Methylibium petroleiphilum PM1: one gene and its partner. The protein of the gene in region 1 interacts with the protein of each later gene in a pairwise test. Links are inferred from orthologs where the notes say so. Each region holds a gene or a part of one and is shown on either strand. Other genes may lie near its edges.

Region 1 (7,844 bases):
CGTCGTTGCTGAGGATGCTCTCCTCGTCGAACGGTGCACCCGGCAGCGCACGTGCACTCGAGCCGGTCGCGATGATGATGTCCTTGCCGATCAGCGTGTCCTCGGTGGCGCCGCTGACCTTGATCTCGTAGCCGGCGTCACCGGCCTTCACGAACGAGCCGCGGCCGTGGAAGAAGCTGACCTTGTTCTTCTTGAACAGATAGAGGATGCCGTCGTTGTTCTGCTTCACGACGGTGTCCTTGCGCCCCAGCATCTTCGCGACGTCGATGCTCAGATCCTTCAGTCCGATGCCGTGGTCGGCGAACGCATGGCCGGCGTGTTCGAAGTGCTCGCTCGACTGCAGCAGCGCCTTCGACGGGATGCAGCCCACGTTCGTGCAGGTGCCGCCCGGCGCTGGACCGCCCTTGTCGTTCTTCCACTCGTCGATGCAGGCGGTGTTGAAACCCAGCTGCGCCGCACGGATGGCAGCGATGTAGCCGCCCGGGCCGCCGCCGATGACGACGACGTCGAAAGTCTTGCTCATGAGAATGCTCCGAAAGGCTCGCCGCGTTCAGTGGGCGAGCTTGAGTGTGATGACGCCACCGACGATCAGTGCCACGCCGAGGTACCGCGCCAGCGACGCCGAGTCGCCGAAGAACAGCACCCCGATCAGGAAGGTGCCTGCGCCGCCGATGCCGGTCCAGACCGCGTAGGCCGTGCCGATGGGGATCTCGCGCTGGGCCAGCCACAGCAGCCAACCCGACAGCCCCATCGACAGCACGGCAGCGGCGATGCCCCAGACCTTGTAGGCCGGTTGCTGCGACAGCTTGAAACCGACCGGCCAGCCGATCTCGAACAGGCCCGCCAGCGCGAGGTAGATCCAGGCCATGCTCGTCAATCGGGAACCGGTCTCGAGACGATCAGATATCGAACAGCAGGCGCGCCGGGTCTTCCAGCGCTTCCTTCATCGCCACGAGGCCCAGAACCGCCTCGCGGCCGTCGATGATGCGGTGGTCGTAGGACATCGCCAGGTAGTTCATCGGCCGGATCACGATCTGGCCGTTCTCGACCACCGCGCGGTCCTTCGTCGCGTGCACGCCCAGGATGGCGCTCTGCGGCGGGTTGATGATCGGCGTGCTCAGCATCGAACCGAAGGTGCCACCGTTGGAGATGGAGAAGGTGCCGCCGGTCAGGTCCTCGAGCGACAGCTTGCCGTCGCGGGCCTTCTGGCCGAATTCGGCGATCTTCTTCTCGATGTCGGCGAAGCTCATCTGGTCGGCGTTGCGCAGGATCGGCACCACCAGGCCGCGCGGCGAGCCCACCGCGATGCCGATGTCGAAGTAGCCGTGGTAGACGATGTCGTTGCCGTCCACGCTGGCGTTGATGACCGGGTAGCGCTTGAGCGCCGCGACCGCCGCCTTCACGAAGAAGCTCATGAAGCCGATCTTGACGCCGTGTTCCTTCTCGAACTTCTCCTGGAAACGCTTGCGCATCTCCATCACCGGGGCCATGTTGACCTCGTTGAAGGTGGTCAGGATGGCGTTGGTCGCCTGCGACTGCAGCAGCCGCTCGGCCACGCGGGCCCGCAGGCGCGACATCGGCACGCGCTGCTCGGGGCGGTCGCCCAAGTTCAGCGCGGCCGGCACCGTGACGGCGGGCAGCGCCTTGGCGACGGATGGCGCGACCGGCACCGAGACGGCAGCCGCTGCCGGGGCAGCGACGGCGGGCGCCGCTGCCTTGGCGCCGGTCTGCAGCGCTGCCTGCACGTCGCCCTTGGTCACGCGACCATCCTTGCCGCTACCGGCCACCTGGCCCGCACCCAGCTGGTTCTCGGCCAGCAGCTTCGCGGCCGCGGGCATCGCCACGTCGCCCTTCGCGCCGGCCGTATCGGACGCGGCGCCGGGCGCCGGCTTGACCTCGGGCACCGGCTTGACCTCGAGCGGGCTGACCGCTTCCTTGCCCTCGGTATCGATCTTCGCGATCACCTCGTCGCTGACGCAGCTCTCGCCGTCGTTCTTGACCAGTTGCGCCAGCACGCCGGCAGCCGGTGCCGGCACCTCGAGCACGACCTTGTCGGTCTCGATCTCGATCAGGATCTCATCGATCGCCACGGCTTCGCCGGGCTTCTTCTTCCACTGCAGCAGCGTCGCTTCGGCAACGGACTCGCTCAGCTGGGGGACTTTGACTTCAATGATGGCCATGGAATGCTTTCTTCGTTGTTTGGATGACGCATCGCGCGGATCCGGCAGCTCCGACCGGCGCAAGGGCCGGTCGAAGGCCGCGGTTCATCGCCGCGCACGCGTCCGCGATGACGTCACTTGGACAGGACGAATCCCTTGAGCTTGCCGTAGGCCTGGTCCAGCAGGGCCTTGAGCTGCTCCTGGTGCAGGTGCGCGTAGCCGACGGCTGGCGAGGCAGACGCCGGTCGGCCGGCGTAGCCGAGCTTCTGCCCCTCGAGCATGTTCTCGTGCACGTAGTGCTGCACGAAGAACCACGCGCCCTGGTTCTGCGGCTCGTCCTGGCACCACACCACGTCGGTCGCGTTCGGGTACTTCTTCAATTCGGTCGCGAAGGCCTTGTGCGGGAAGGGATAGAGCTGCTCCACGCGCAGGATCACCACGTCGGTGCTCTTCTTCTCGTCGCGACGCTTCACCAAGTCGTAGTAGACCTTGCCCGAGCACGCGATCACGCGCTTGACCTTGGCCGCGTCGATGTCGGCGTTCTGCTCGGGGATGACCGTGCGGAATTCGCCGCGGGTGAACTCCGACAGCGGCGACGCCGCGTCCTTGTTGCGCAGCAGCGACTTCGGCGTCATCACCACCAGCGGCTTGCGGAACATGCGCACCTGCTGGCGACGCAGCAGATGGAAGATCTGACTCGCCGAGGTCGGCTGGCAGACCTGCATGTTGTTGTCCGCCGCCAGCTGCATGAAGCGCTCGAGGCGCGCCGAGCTGTGCTCAGGTCCCTGCCCTTCGTAGCCGTGCGGCAGCAGCAGCGTGAGTCCGTTCGCGCGGCCCCACTTCACCTCGCCGGAGGCGATGAACTGGTCGATCACGACCTGCGCGCCGTTGACGAAGTCGCCGAACTGCGCTTCCCAGATCGTCAGCGTGGTCGGGTCGGCCGAGGCGTAGCCGTACTCGAAGCCGAGCACCGCCTCTTCCGACAGGATGGAGTCGATCACGACGAACGGCGCCTGGCCGTCGGCCACGTGCTGCAGCGGCGTCCAAGTACCTTCGTCCCACTTCTCGCGGTTCTGGTCGTGCAGCACTGCATGGCGGTGGGTGAAGGTGCCGCGGCCGCAGTCCTCGCCGGACAGACGTACCGGATAGCCGCTCGCCACCAGCGAGGCGTAGGCGAGGTGCTCGCCCATGCCCCAGTCGACGTTGATCTCGCCGCGGCCCATCGCCGCGCGGTCGGCGAGCACCTTCTCGACCAGCGGATGGACCTTGAAGCCCTTCGGGATGGTCGTGATGCGCTCGGCCAGACGCTTGATCTCGGCCAGCGGCAGCGCGGTGTCGGCCGCGTCGGTCCACTTGCGGTTCAGGTAGGGCGTCCAGTCGACCGCGTACTTGCTCTTGTAGTTGGTCAGCACCGGGTCGACCGTGTGCTTGCCGGCGTCCATCGCGGCACGGAAGGCCTTCACCATCGCGTCGGGCTCGTCGGGCTTCAGCGTGCCCTGGGCGACCAGCTTGTCGGCGTACAGCTTGCGCGTGCCGGGGTGGGCCGCGATCTTCTTGTACATCAGCGGCTGGGTCAGCGACGGCGTGTCCTGCTCGTTGTGGCCCAGCTTGCGGAAGCAGATGATGTCGACGACGACGTCCTTGTTGAACTCCTGCCGGTAGTCGAGCGCGAGCTGGGTGCACAGCACCACGGCCTCGGGATCGTCGCCGTTCACGTGCAGCACCGGCGCCTCGATCATCTTGACCACGTCGGTGCAATACAACGTGGAACGCGAGTCGCGCGGGTCGCTGGTGGTGAAGCCGATCTGGTTGTTGATGACCAGGTGCACCGTGCCGCCGGTGTAGTAGCCACGCGTCTGCGCCAGCGCCAGCGTCTCCATCACCACGCCCTGCCCGGCGAAGGCCGCGTCACCGTGCACCAGCACCGGCAGCACCGTGTCGCCTTCCTTGTCGCCGCGTCGGTCGAGTCGCGCCTTGACGGAACCTTCCACCACCGGATTCACGATCTCCAGGTGCGAGGGGTTGAACGACAGGCTCAGGTGGACCGGGCCGCCCGGCGTGGTCACGTCGCTGGAGAAGCCCTGGTGGTACTTCACGTCACCCGCCGGCAGTTCTTCCTTGGCGGTGTGGTCGAACTCGGCGAACAGGTCCTTGGGCATCTTGCCCAGCGTGTTGACCAGCACGTTGAGGCGGCCACGGTGGGCCATGCCGATCACGATCTCCTGGACGCCGCGCTCGCCGCCGCGCTGCACCACCTCGTCCATCGAGGCGATGAAGCTCTCGCCGCCCTCGAGCGAGAAGCGCTTCTGGCCGACGTACTTGGTGTGCAGATAGCGCTCCAGGCCTTCGGAGGCGGTCAGCCGATCGAGGATGTGGGTCTTCTGCGCCGCGGAGAAGCTCGGCTTGGCCCGCACGCTTTCGAGCCGCTGCTGCCACCAGCGCTTCTCGACCGGCTCGGTGATGTGCATGAACTCGGCGCCGATGGAGCCACAGTAGGTCTCGCGCAGCGCCTGCAGGATCTCACGCAGCGTCTGCTGTTCGGCGGTGGTGAAGTAGGTGTTCGTAGCGCTGAACGTGATGTCCATGTCGGACTCGCTCAGGTCGTAGAACGCCGGCTCCAGTTCGGGAATCTTGGGGCGCTCGGTGCGCTTGAGCGGGTCGAGGTCGGCCCAGCGGGCGCCCAGCGTGCGGTAGGCCGCGATCAGCGACTGCACGTGCACCTGCTTGCGCGCGACCGCCAGTTCGGCGGCGCTGGCCTTGACGGCGAAGGCGTTGGCCTTGGCGCGCTGCGCGAAGGATTCGACGACCGGCGCATGCGCCACGTCGCGGGATTCGGAGCCGTCGGTGGCCGGTACGTGCTGAAGCGCGTCGAAGTAGGCGCGCCATTTCTCGGGGACCGAACCCGGGTTGTCGAGATAGGACTCGTACAGTTCCTCGACGTAGGGCGCGTTGCCCCCGAACAGGTACGAGTTCGACCGGTACTGCTGCATCATCTTCGCTCACCTTTCACCCTGGTATCCAGGACGTTGGCTGGTTGAAAAACCTTCCGCGACACGGCTGGACCGGTTGGCGGATTGCGACCCGCCTTTGCTTGTTCAACAGAACCAGAAAAGGGGACGGGAAGGACCAAATTTCGAGGTGCACTGTAGCACCGCGGCGGGGCGCTGTCCCGTGAACCGGCACCAGAACAGGCCGGAATCCGGCCGTTCATCGGCGTTTCACGATCGTGCGGACGGCCTTCGCTACTGCACGGCGCGCGAGGCCGGCGGCTGGTCGCGGGGCGCCGTGAAGACCTCGCCGCCGTCGACCGCATCGAAGTGGTACTGGGCGCCACAGAACTCGCAGCCCACCTCGGCCAGCCCGCGCTCGGCGATCAGGCCGTCGAACTCCTCGCGCCCCAGGCCGCGCAGCATGCGCGCCACGCGCTCCCGCGAGCAGCTGCAGGCGAAGCGCGGCCCGTGCTCGCCGGTCAGCGGCTCGAAGCGGCGCACGGTCTCCTCCCAGAACAGCCGCCGCAGCAGGGTGTCGGCGTCCAGCGTCAGCAACTCCTCGCGCGTCAGCGTCGCACTGAGGTGGGCGATGCGGTTGTAGGCCTCGTTGAGGCCGATCTCGTCCTCGTTCCGCGCGCCGAGGTTGCCTTCGCCCTCGACCGGCAGGCGCTGGATCAGCAGGCCGGCGGCCACGTCGTCGTTCGCCGCCAGCACGAGCTTGGTGTCGAGCTGCTCCGACTGCAGCATGTAGTGCTCCAGCACCTCCGACAGCTGCTGCAGCGGCTCGCGCCGGTCACCATGCAGCGGCACCACGCCCTGATAGGGCTGCTGGCCCGGGTAGCGGTCCTTGGGGTCCAGCGTGATCGCGCAATGGCCGCGCCCGCCCACGTTGACCAGCGCCTCCAGCCGCGCGCCGGCCGGCACGTCGCCGACCACCGTGGCCGTGGCCCGCAGCGCCAGGTCGGGCTGCACCTCGGCCACCGCCAGCTTCACCGGCCCGTCGCCCGAGATCTGCAGCACCAGTGCGCCGTTGAACTTGATGCTGGCCTGCATCAGCACCCCGGCGGCCGCCATCTCGCCGAGCAGCGTGCGCACCGGCGCCGGATGCGCCCGCTCTGTCCCCCGGCGTGCCAGCAGTTCGGTCCACGCGCCGGTCAAACGCACCAGCATGCCGCGCACCGGCAGGCCCTCGAAGATGAATTTATGGAGTTCGCTCATGACTGCCCCTCGCCCGATGGATCCGGCTGCATATGGGGCTCAACCCACGCGCTTCAACGTGGCCTTGAAGCGCTGCCCGCGCTCCACATAGGTCTGGGTGCCGCGCCGCATGCGCGCGATGTCCTCCTCGCTCAGCGGCCGCACCGCCTTGGCAGGGCTGCCGAGGATCAGCATGCCGTCCTCGAACTCCTTGCCTTCGGTGACCAGCGCGCCGGCACCGACGAGGCAGTTGCGGCCGATCTTCGCGCGGTTGAGCACCACCGCCTGGATGCCGATCAGGGCGCCGTCGCCGACGGTGCAGCCGTGCAGCATCGCCTGGTGCCCCACGGTGACGCCCTCGCCCACCACCAGCGGACAGCCCGGGTCGGTGTGCAGCACGCTGCCTTCCTGCACGTTGGAGTGGCGACCGATGACGATGGGCTCGTTGTCGCCGCGCATCGTGACCTGCGACCACACGCTGGCGCCTTCGCCGATCTCCACGCTGCCGATCAGCTCGGCGCTCTCGGCCACATAGGCCGTCGCGTGCACCTGCGGCACGCGATCATCGAGCTGGTACAGGGCCATGGGCAACTCCGGCAAAGCGATAATTTTACGGATGCATCCCGACCTGCCCTGCGCCGGCGAGCAAGCCCTTGAACTGCGAAGCCAAGCGCTGACGCTGCTGCAGGAATGCGATCCACTGGCCAAGGCTTCTGCGGCGCGCGCACTGCTGGCCCGGCGCGATGCGCTCGCGCTCGACACCACGGCCATGCTTCAGCCTGCAGGCCCGCTGCCCGGCCGGCCCGCACGGCCCCTGCTGCTGCCGGCGCTGCGCGTGCCGCAACGTTCGATGGCCAGTCCCGAGGGCCGGGCCTCGCTGCTGCACGCCATCGCCCACATCGAGTTCAACGCGATCAAGTACGTTTAGAACGTAGGAAGTTACAACGCGTAACCGATCACGCCTGGGCCGGTGTGAATCTCACTTGAACAACGCTTCACGAAGCTGCTTGATCATGTCAACGAGCGACGTGGTCTTGTTGTTCTCGGTCCAGGCGAAGAACGCGCGCACGCTGACCCACGCAGGTAGACCGCTCAGGAAGAACGCTGCACCTTGAGCGAGCGGACCCCATGCGCCAAAGCCGAAGTACTCGATGAGGGCTCCAACCTCTCGGTTCACTAAATAGCCCGAGCAATTCGGGAGTGAACGAGCATGTGTATGGGTGGCGGATACAGCGGACCAAGTCAGGCAGAGATCCTCGCGCAGGAAGAAGCATCCAGGCAGCGCGCACAGGCAGAGGCATCGAAGCTCAAGGCTGAGCAGGCGCTTGAGCAGGAGCGAGAAGGTCAGAAGGTTCTGGCCGACCGCGTGGCGATGGCGACCTCTGACCAAGAGGCTCGTCGGCGCACCAGAGCCCTGCTGATCGGCGCGGAGGCTGAAGAGAAGGACAGCGCATCGCTCGCTGACCCTGCGGAGCCTGAGAAGCGCTCAGAGAAGAAG
Region 2 (5,747 bases), 220 kb from region 1 along the record:
GCACGCCAACAACAGCTACCACGCGCTGGGCCGCATCCTGAGCTTCTACACGCCCGAGGCGCGCCCGGCCCTGCTGGGCGACCTGTCCTCCGCACTCAAGGCCGTGGTGTCGCAGCGCCTGGTGCGCTCGACCCAGGGCGGGCGGGTGCCGGCCGTCGAGGTGCTGCTCAACACCAAGCTGGTGGCCGACCTGATGGCGCAGGGCGATTTCCCGGGCGTCAAGGAGGCGATGGAGCAGTCGCTGGCCGAGGGCTCGCAGACCTTCGAGCAGGAGCTCGCCCGCCTGATCAACGACGGCGTGATCACCCGCGACGAGGGTCTGAGCTATGCCGATTCGCCCACCAACCTGATGTGGCGGCTGCAGAACGACAGTCCCACGCAGTCGAAGCTGGTGCCGAAGAAGGAAGAGAAGGACGAGGGCCCGTCCTTCACCGACATCACGCTCGACGTGCGGCAGGACGATCGCCGCACGAACTTCGGCGCGCTGTGAGTCGATCGCGCGGATGAGTGCCCTGCCCCCGACGGCGCTTGCGCTCGCCGAGCAACTGATCGCGCGCGCTTCCGTCACGCCCGAGGACGCCGGATGCCAGGCGCTGGTCGTGCAGCGGCTCCAGGCGCAGGGCTTCGACTGCCACACGCTCGAGAGCGGCCCGGACGACTTCCGCGTCACCAATCTGTGGGCCGTGCGCCGCGGCCGTTCCGCCGACGGCTTCACGCTCGTGTTCGCCGGCCACACCGACGTGGTGCCCACCGGCCCGCTGGAGCGCTGGACCAGCGACCCGTTCGTGCCCAGCCACCGCGATGGCCGTCTCTACGGGCGCGGCGCGGCCGACATGAAAACCTCGATCGCCTGCATGGTGGTCGCGATCGAGGAATTCGTCGCGGCGTATCCCCGACACGCTGGTTCGATCGCGCTGCTGCTGACCAGCGATGAGGAAGGCCCTGCGCTCGATGGCACCACGCAGGTGGTGCGCTGGCTGCAGGCGCGCGGCGAGCGGCTCGACGGCTGCATCGTCGGCGAACCGACCTCGGTGAACGCGGTGGGCGACATGATCAAGAACGGCCGCCGCGGCTCGCTGTCGGGCCGGCTGGTCGTGCAAGGCGTGCAGGGTCACATCGCCTACCCGCACCTGGCGAAGAACCCGATCCACGCGGTGGCGCCGGCGCTGGCCGAGCTGGTGCAAGTGGTCTGGGACGGCGGCAACGAACATTTCCCGCCGACCAGCTGGCAGGTCTCGAACCTGCACGCGGGCACCGGCGCGAGCAATGTCATCCCGGGTGAGGCGGTGGTCGACTTCAACTTCCGTTTCTCGACCGAATCGACGCCGGAGACCCTGCAGCAGCGCCTCGCCGCGGTGCTGGACCGCCACGGCCTGCAGTACACGATCGACTGGACGCTGGGCGGTCGGCCCTTCCTCACGCGCCCCGGCAGCCTGACCGAGGCGCTGGGCAGCGCGATCTTGCAGGTGACCGGCCGCACGACCGAGCTGTCCACCACCGGCGGCACCTCCGACGGCCGCTTCATCGCCACCGTCTGCCCGCAGGTGGTCGAATGCGGGCCGGTCAATGCCAGCATCCACCAGATCGACGAGCACGTCGCGGTGGCCGAGATCGAGCCGCTGAAGGAGATCTACCGCAGCACGCTCGAGCGTCTGGTCGCATGACGCTGATCGAGCTGGTCGAGGCGCAGGCCGCGCGCCTGCAGGAGGCCGGGGTGTCGTTCGGGCACGGCACGACCCATGCCTTCGACGAGGCCGCCTGGCTGGTGCAGTGGGCGCTGGACCTGCCGCTCGACGGGCTGGACGAGCACGCCGCGCGACCGGTGTCCGCGAGCGAGCGATTGGTGGTCGACGCGCTGATCGACCGTCGCATCCGCCAACGCCTGCCGGCGGCCTACCTGACCAAGCAGGCCTGGCTGCAGGGCGTGGCCTTCTACGTCGACGAGCGGACCATCGTGCCGCGCAGCTTCATCGCCGAGCTGCTGGCCGACGGCACGATCGACGCCTGGCTCGGCGCCCACACGCGACGCGTGCTCGACCTGTGCACCGGCAACGGCAGCCTCGCGGTGCTGGCCGCGATGGCCTGGCCCGAGGTGAGCGTCGACGGCAGCGACCTGTCCGAGGACGCGCTCGCCGTGGCGAAGATCAACGTCGACGCTCACGGCCTGGGCGATCGCGTCACGCTGCTGCGCTCCGACGGCCTGGCGCGCGTGCACGGCCCCTACGACCTGATCCTCTGCAACCCGCCTTACGTGAATGCCGCATCGATGGCGGACCTGCCGCCGGAGTACCGGGCCGAACCCGAGCTGGCGCTGGCCGGCGGCGAGGACGGCATGGACTTCGTGCGCAAGCTGCTGCAAGACGCGCCGGCGCAGATGACCGAAGATGCCGTGCTCGTGCTGGAGATCGGCAACGAGCGCGCGAACTTCGAGCGCGCCTTTCCCACCATCGAGGCCGTGTGGCTCGAAACCAGCGCCGGCGACGACCAGGTGCTGCTGCTGACCCGGGCTTCCCTGCTGTCCTCATGATCGTTCTCAAGAATCTCACCCTGCGCCGCGGCCCCAAGATCGTGCTGCAAGGCGCCAACCTCACGCTGAACCCCGGCGAGAAGGTCGGCCTGGTCGGCCGCAACGGCGCCGGCAAGTCCTCGCTGTTCGCGCTGCTGACACACCGGCTGCAGGCCGATGCCGGCGATTTCTCGATCCCGCCGCGCTGGCGCATGGCCGAGGTGGCGCAGAACATGCCCGAGACCGACCAGCCGGCCACCGCCTTCGTGCTGGAAGGCGACACCCGGTTGATGGAGGCACAGGCCGCGCTGGCCGCCGCCGAAGCGGCCGACGACGGCAACGCGATCGGCGAGGCGCACGGCCTGCTCGCCGAGGTCGGCGCCTTCGACGCCTCGCCGCGGGCCCAGGCGCTGATGCTGGGCCTGGGCTTCAAGAGCGCCCAGCTGGACGCGCCGGTCAACAGCTTCTCCGGCGGCTGGCGCATGCGGCTGCAGCTGGCCCGCGCGCTGATGTGCCCGAGCGACCTGCTTCTGCTCGACGAGCCCACCAACCACCTGGACCTCGACGCGCTGGTGTGGCTGGAGGCTTGGCTGCAGCGCTACGAGGGCACCATGCTGGTCATCAGCCACGACCGCGAGTTCCTCGACGCCATCACCCGCGTGACGGTGCACCTCGAGGAGACCCAGCTCACGCGCTACGGCGGCAACTACAGCGCCTTCGAGGGCATGCGCGCCGAGCGCATGAGCCAGCAGCAGGCCGCATTCGGGCGCCAGCAGGAGAAGGTGGCGCAGCTGCAGCGCTTCATCGACCGCTTCAAGGCCAAGGCCAGCAAGGCCAAGCAGGCACAGAGCCGCGTGAAGGCGCTGGAGCGCATGGAGAAGATCGCGCCGGTGCTGACCGCGGCCGACTTCGCCTTCGAGTTCCGGGAGCCCGACAACCTGCCCAACCCCATGCTGGCCATGCGCGAAATGCGCTGTGGCTACGCGGTCGAAGGCGGCGAGCCGATCACCATCGTGCGCGACATCGACCGCTCGGTCATGCCGGGCCAGCGCATCGGCATCCTCGGTGCCAACGGCCAGGGCAAGTCGACGCTGGTCAAGACGCTGGCGCGCGCCCTGCCGGCGCTGGGCGGCAGCGTGACCGAGGGCAAGGGCCTGGCGATCGGCTACTTCGCACAGCAGGAGATGGACGTGCTGACGCCCGAGAGCGGGCCGATGGAACACATGATCCGGCTGGCCAAGCAGGTCTCGCCGGGCGCGCGCGAGCAGGAGCTGCGCAATTTCCTGGGCCAGTTCCGCTTCACCGGCGACATGGTCCACCAACCGGTCGGCTCGCTGAGCGGCGGCGAGAAGGCGCGCCTGGTGCTGGCGATGATCGTCTGGCAGCGCCCCAACCTCCTGCTGCTCGACGAGCCGACCAACCACCTCGACCTCGCCACCCGCGAGGCGCTGTCCCTGGCGCTCAACGAGTTCGAGGGCACCGTGATGCTGGTCAGCCACGACCGCGCGCTGCTGCGCGAGGTCTGCGACGAGTTCTGGCTCGTCACCGCCGGCGGCGTGCGCGAGTTCGACGGCGACCTCGACGACTACCAGCGCTGGCTGCTGGAGCAGTCGCGCGAGCAGGCCCGCGCCTACGCCCAGGCGGCGCGGGGCGCGACCGCAGCGCCGACCGTGGTCGAGGCGACCGCGAAGCCGTCGAAAGCCCCGGACGAGCCTGTCGACCGCCGCGAGGACCGCAAGGCCCAGGCCCAGGCGCGCCAGCGGGCAGCCGAGCAGGCCCGTCCGCTGAAGGCCGAGTTCGGCAAGCTCGAAGCCCGGCTGGCCACGGCGGTGCCGGAGCGCGACGCCCTGGCGGCCAGCCTGTCCGACCCGTCGCTGACGGCGGCCGAACGCGCCGAGCGCGGCAAGCGCCTCAAGCTGCTCAGCGAGCAGATCGAGACCTTCGAGACGCGCTGGCTCGAGCTGGGCGAAGCCATCGAAGCGCTGAGCGCGACCGCCTGAACCGCCGCGCGGTCCGCCCCGGCCGCTCAGAACGTGCTGCTGCCCGCCTCGCGGTCGCCCAGCGCGACGATCATGTCGATCTCGACCGCCGCGTTCTTGGGCAGCTGGGCCACGCCGACCGTGGTGCGGGTGTGGCCGCCGCCCGGCTGGAACAGCGTGTAGAGAATGTCCGAGGCGGCGTCGGCCACCTCGCTGTGCTCGGTGAAGTTCGGCGCGCTCTGCACGTAGACCGTCATGCGCAGGATGCGCTTCACGCGGCTCAGGTCGCCGCCGGCGGCCTGGCGCACGACGGCCAGCGCCTTCACCACGCAGATGCGGGCCGCATGGCGGGCCTCCTCGCGCGAGATCTCGGCGCCGACGCGCCCTGCCACCGCTACCGCACCGCGGATGCGCGGGATCTGGCCGCTGACGTAGAGGATGCCGTCGTGCTCGACCGACACCTCGTAGTGCGGCACGGCGCGAATCTCCTCGGAGAACTCCACGCCCAGGTCGTTGGCCAGTTTCTTGAACAGTGCGTCGCTTGCGGTGCTCATCGGGGCTGCCTCGTCATGATCCCGGCATGATGCCTCGCAGCGCCGGTCGCACCAAGCGCGGCCGATGCCGGCGCGCTACAGGCTGCGGCGCATCTCCACGTGCGGGATGCCCGCTTCCTCGAAGCCCGGCCCGCTCTGCGTGAAGCCGGCGCGTGCGTAGAACGGCACGGCCGAGAGCTGGGCGCTCAGCACGATCTCGCCGTCGCCGCGCCGGGCGGCCAGCGCGATCAGCGCGTCCAGCACCGCACGCCCGGCCCGGCCGCCGCGCAGCGGCCGGCGCACCGCCATGCGCCCGATGCGGGCCAGGCCCGGCGCCTCCTGCGCCAGACGGCCGGTTGCCAGCGGGAAGCCCAGGCGGTTGCAGGCCACCGCATGCAGCGCGGTGGCATCGGAGGCGTCCCACTCCATCGCGGCCGGGATGCGCTGCTCGTCGATGAAGACCTCGGTGCGGATCGAACGCGCCGCCTCGCCCAGCGTGGACCAGTCCCCGGTGCGGACCTCGAGCATGGACTGGCCGGCCTCGAAGCCTTCCAACACCTCGCGCAGCGCCGGCGGCACCGGCCGGCTGGTCTGCGTGGCCGGGTCGGCGAACACGTAGACCAGCTCGCCGCTGACCAGCAGGTCGTTGCCGCGCATCACCGCGCCGTGGAACAGCAGCGATGAGGTGCGGATGCGGGTGCAGCGGATGCCGATGTCGAGCACGTCGTC

What was found. Proteins that work in one complex are often made in the same cells at the same time.
Region 2: the proteins of MPE_RS10160 (region 1) and MPE_RS09075 interact in binary tests that used the Escherichia coli proteins (3 or more experiments, as listed by UniProt). The link is inferred for Methylibium petroleiphilum PM1 from one-to-one orthologs.

What each region holds. Positions count from the first base shown.
Region 1 is NC_008825.1:2,153,822-2,161,665, forward strand. What follows is about bases 2,094-5,460. They hold MPE_RS10160 (2-oxoglutarate dehydrogenase E1 component), read right to left. Parts: upstream 5,153-5,460; coding sequence 2,294-5,152; downstream 2,094-2,293. Other genes in these bases: odhB (2-oxoglutarate dehydrogenase complex dihydrolipoyllysine-residue succinyltransferase), read right to left, coding at 2,094-2,180; hslO (Hsp33 family molecular chaperone HslO), read right to left, coding at 5,402-5,460. Also shown: lpdA (dihydrolipoyl dehydrogenase), read right to left, coding at 1-523; MPE_RS10150 (DMT family transporter), read right to left, coding at 551-868; more of odhB, read right to left, coding at 900-2,093; more of hslO, read right to left, coding at 5,461-6,367; MPE_RS10170 (gamma carbonic anhydrase family protein), read right to left, coding at 6,407-6,931; MPE_RS10175 (DUF455 family protein), read left to right, coding at 6,930-7,274; MPE_RS23970 (hypothetical protein), read right to left, coding at 7,326-7,523; MPE_RS10180 (hypothetical protein), read left to right, coding at 7,563-7,844. UniProt on the Escherichia coli protein: E1 component of the 2-oxoglutarate dehydrogenase (OGDH) complex which catalyzes the decarboxylation of 2-oxoglutarate, the first step in the conversion of 2-oxoglutarate to succinyl-CoA and CO(2).
Region 2 is NC_008825.1:1,937,791-1,943,537, reverse strand. Bases 2,016-5,014 are described here. They hold MPE_RS09075 (ABC-F family ATP-binding cassette domain-containing protein), read left to right. Parts: upstream 2,016-2,523; coding sequence 2,524-4,506; downstream 4,507-5,014. Other genes in these bases: MPE_RS09070 (RidA family protein), read right to left, coding at 4,533-5,014; prmB (50S ribosomal protein L3 N(5)-glutamine methyltransferase), read left to right, coding at 2,016-2,527. Outside these bases: MPE_RS09090 (PilT/PilU family type 4a pilus ATPase), read left to right, coding at 1-490; dapE (succinyl-diaminopimelate desuccinylase), read left to right, coding at 513-1,664; more of prmB, read left to right, coding at 1,661-2,015; more of MPE_RS09070, read right to left, coding at 5,015-5,039; MPE_RS09065 (YbgC/FadM family acyl-CoA thioesterase), read right to left, coding at 5,115-5,747. UniProt on the Escherichia coli protein: Genetic data indicate it may be involved in ribosome assembly or function.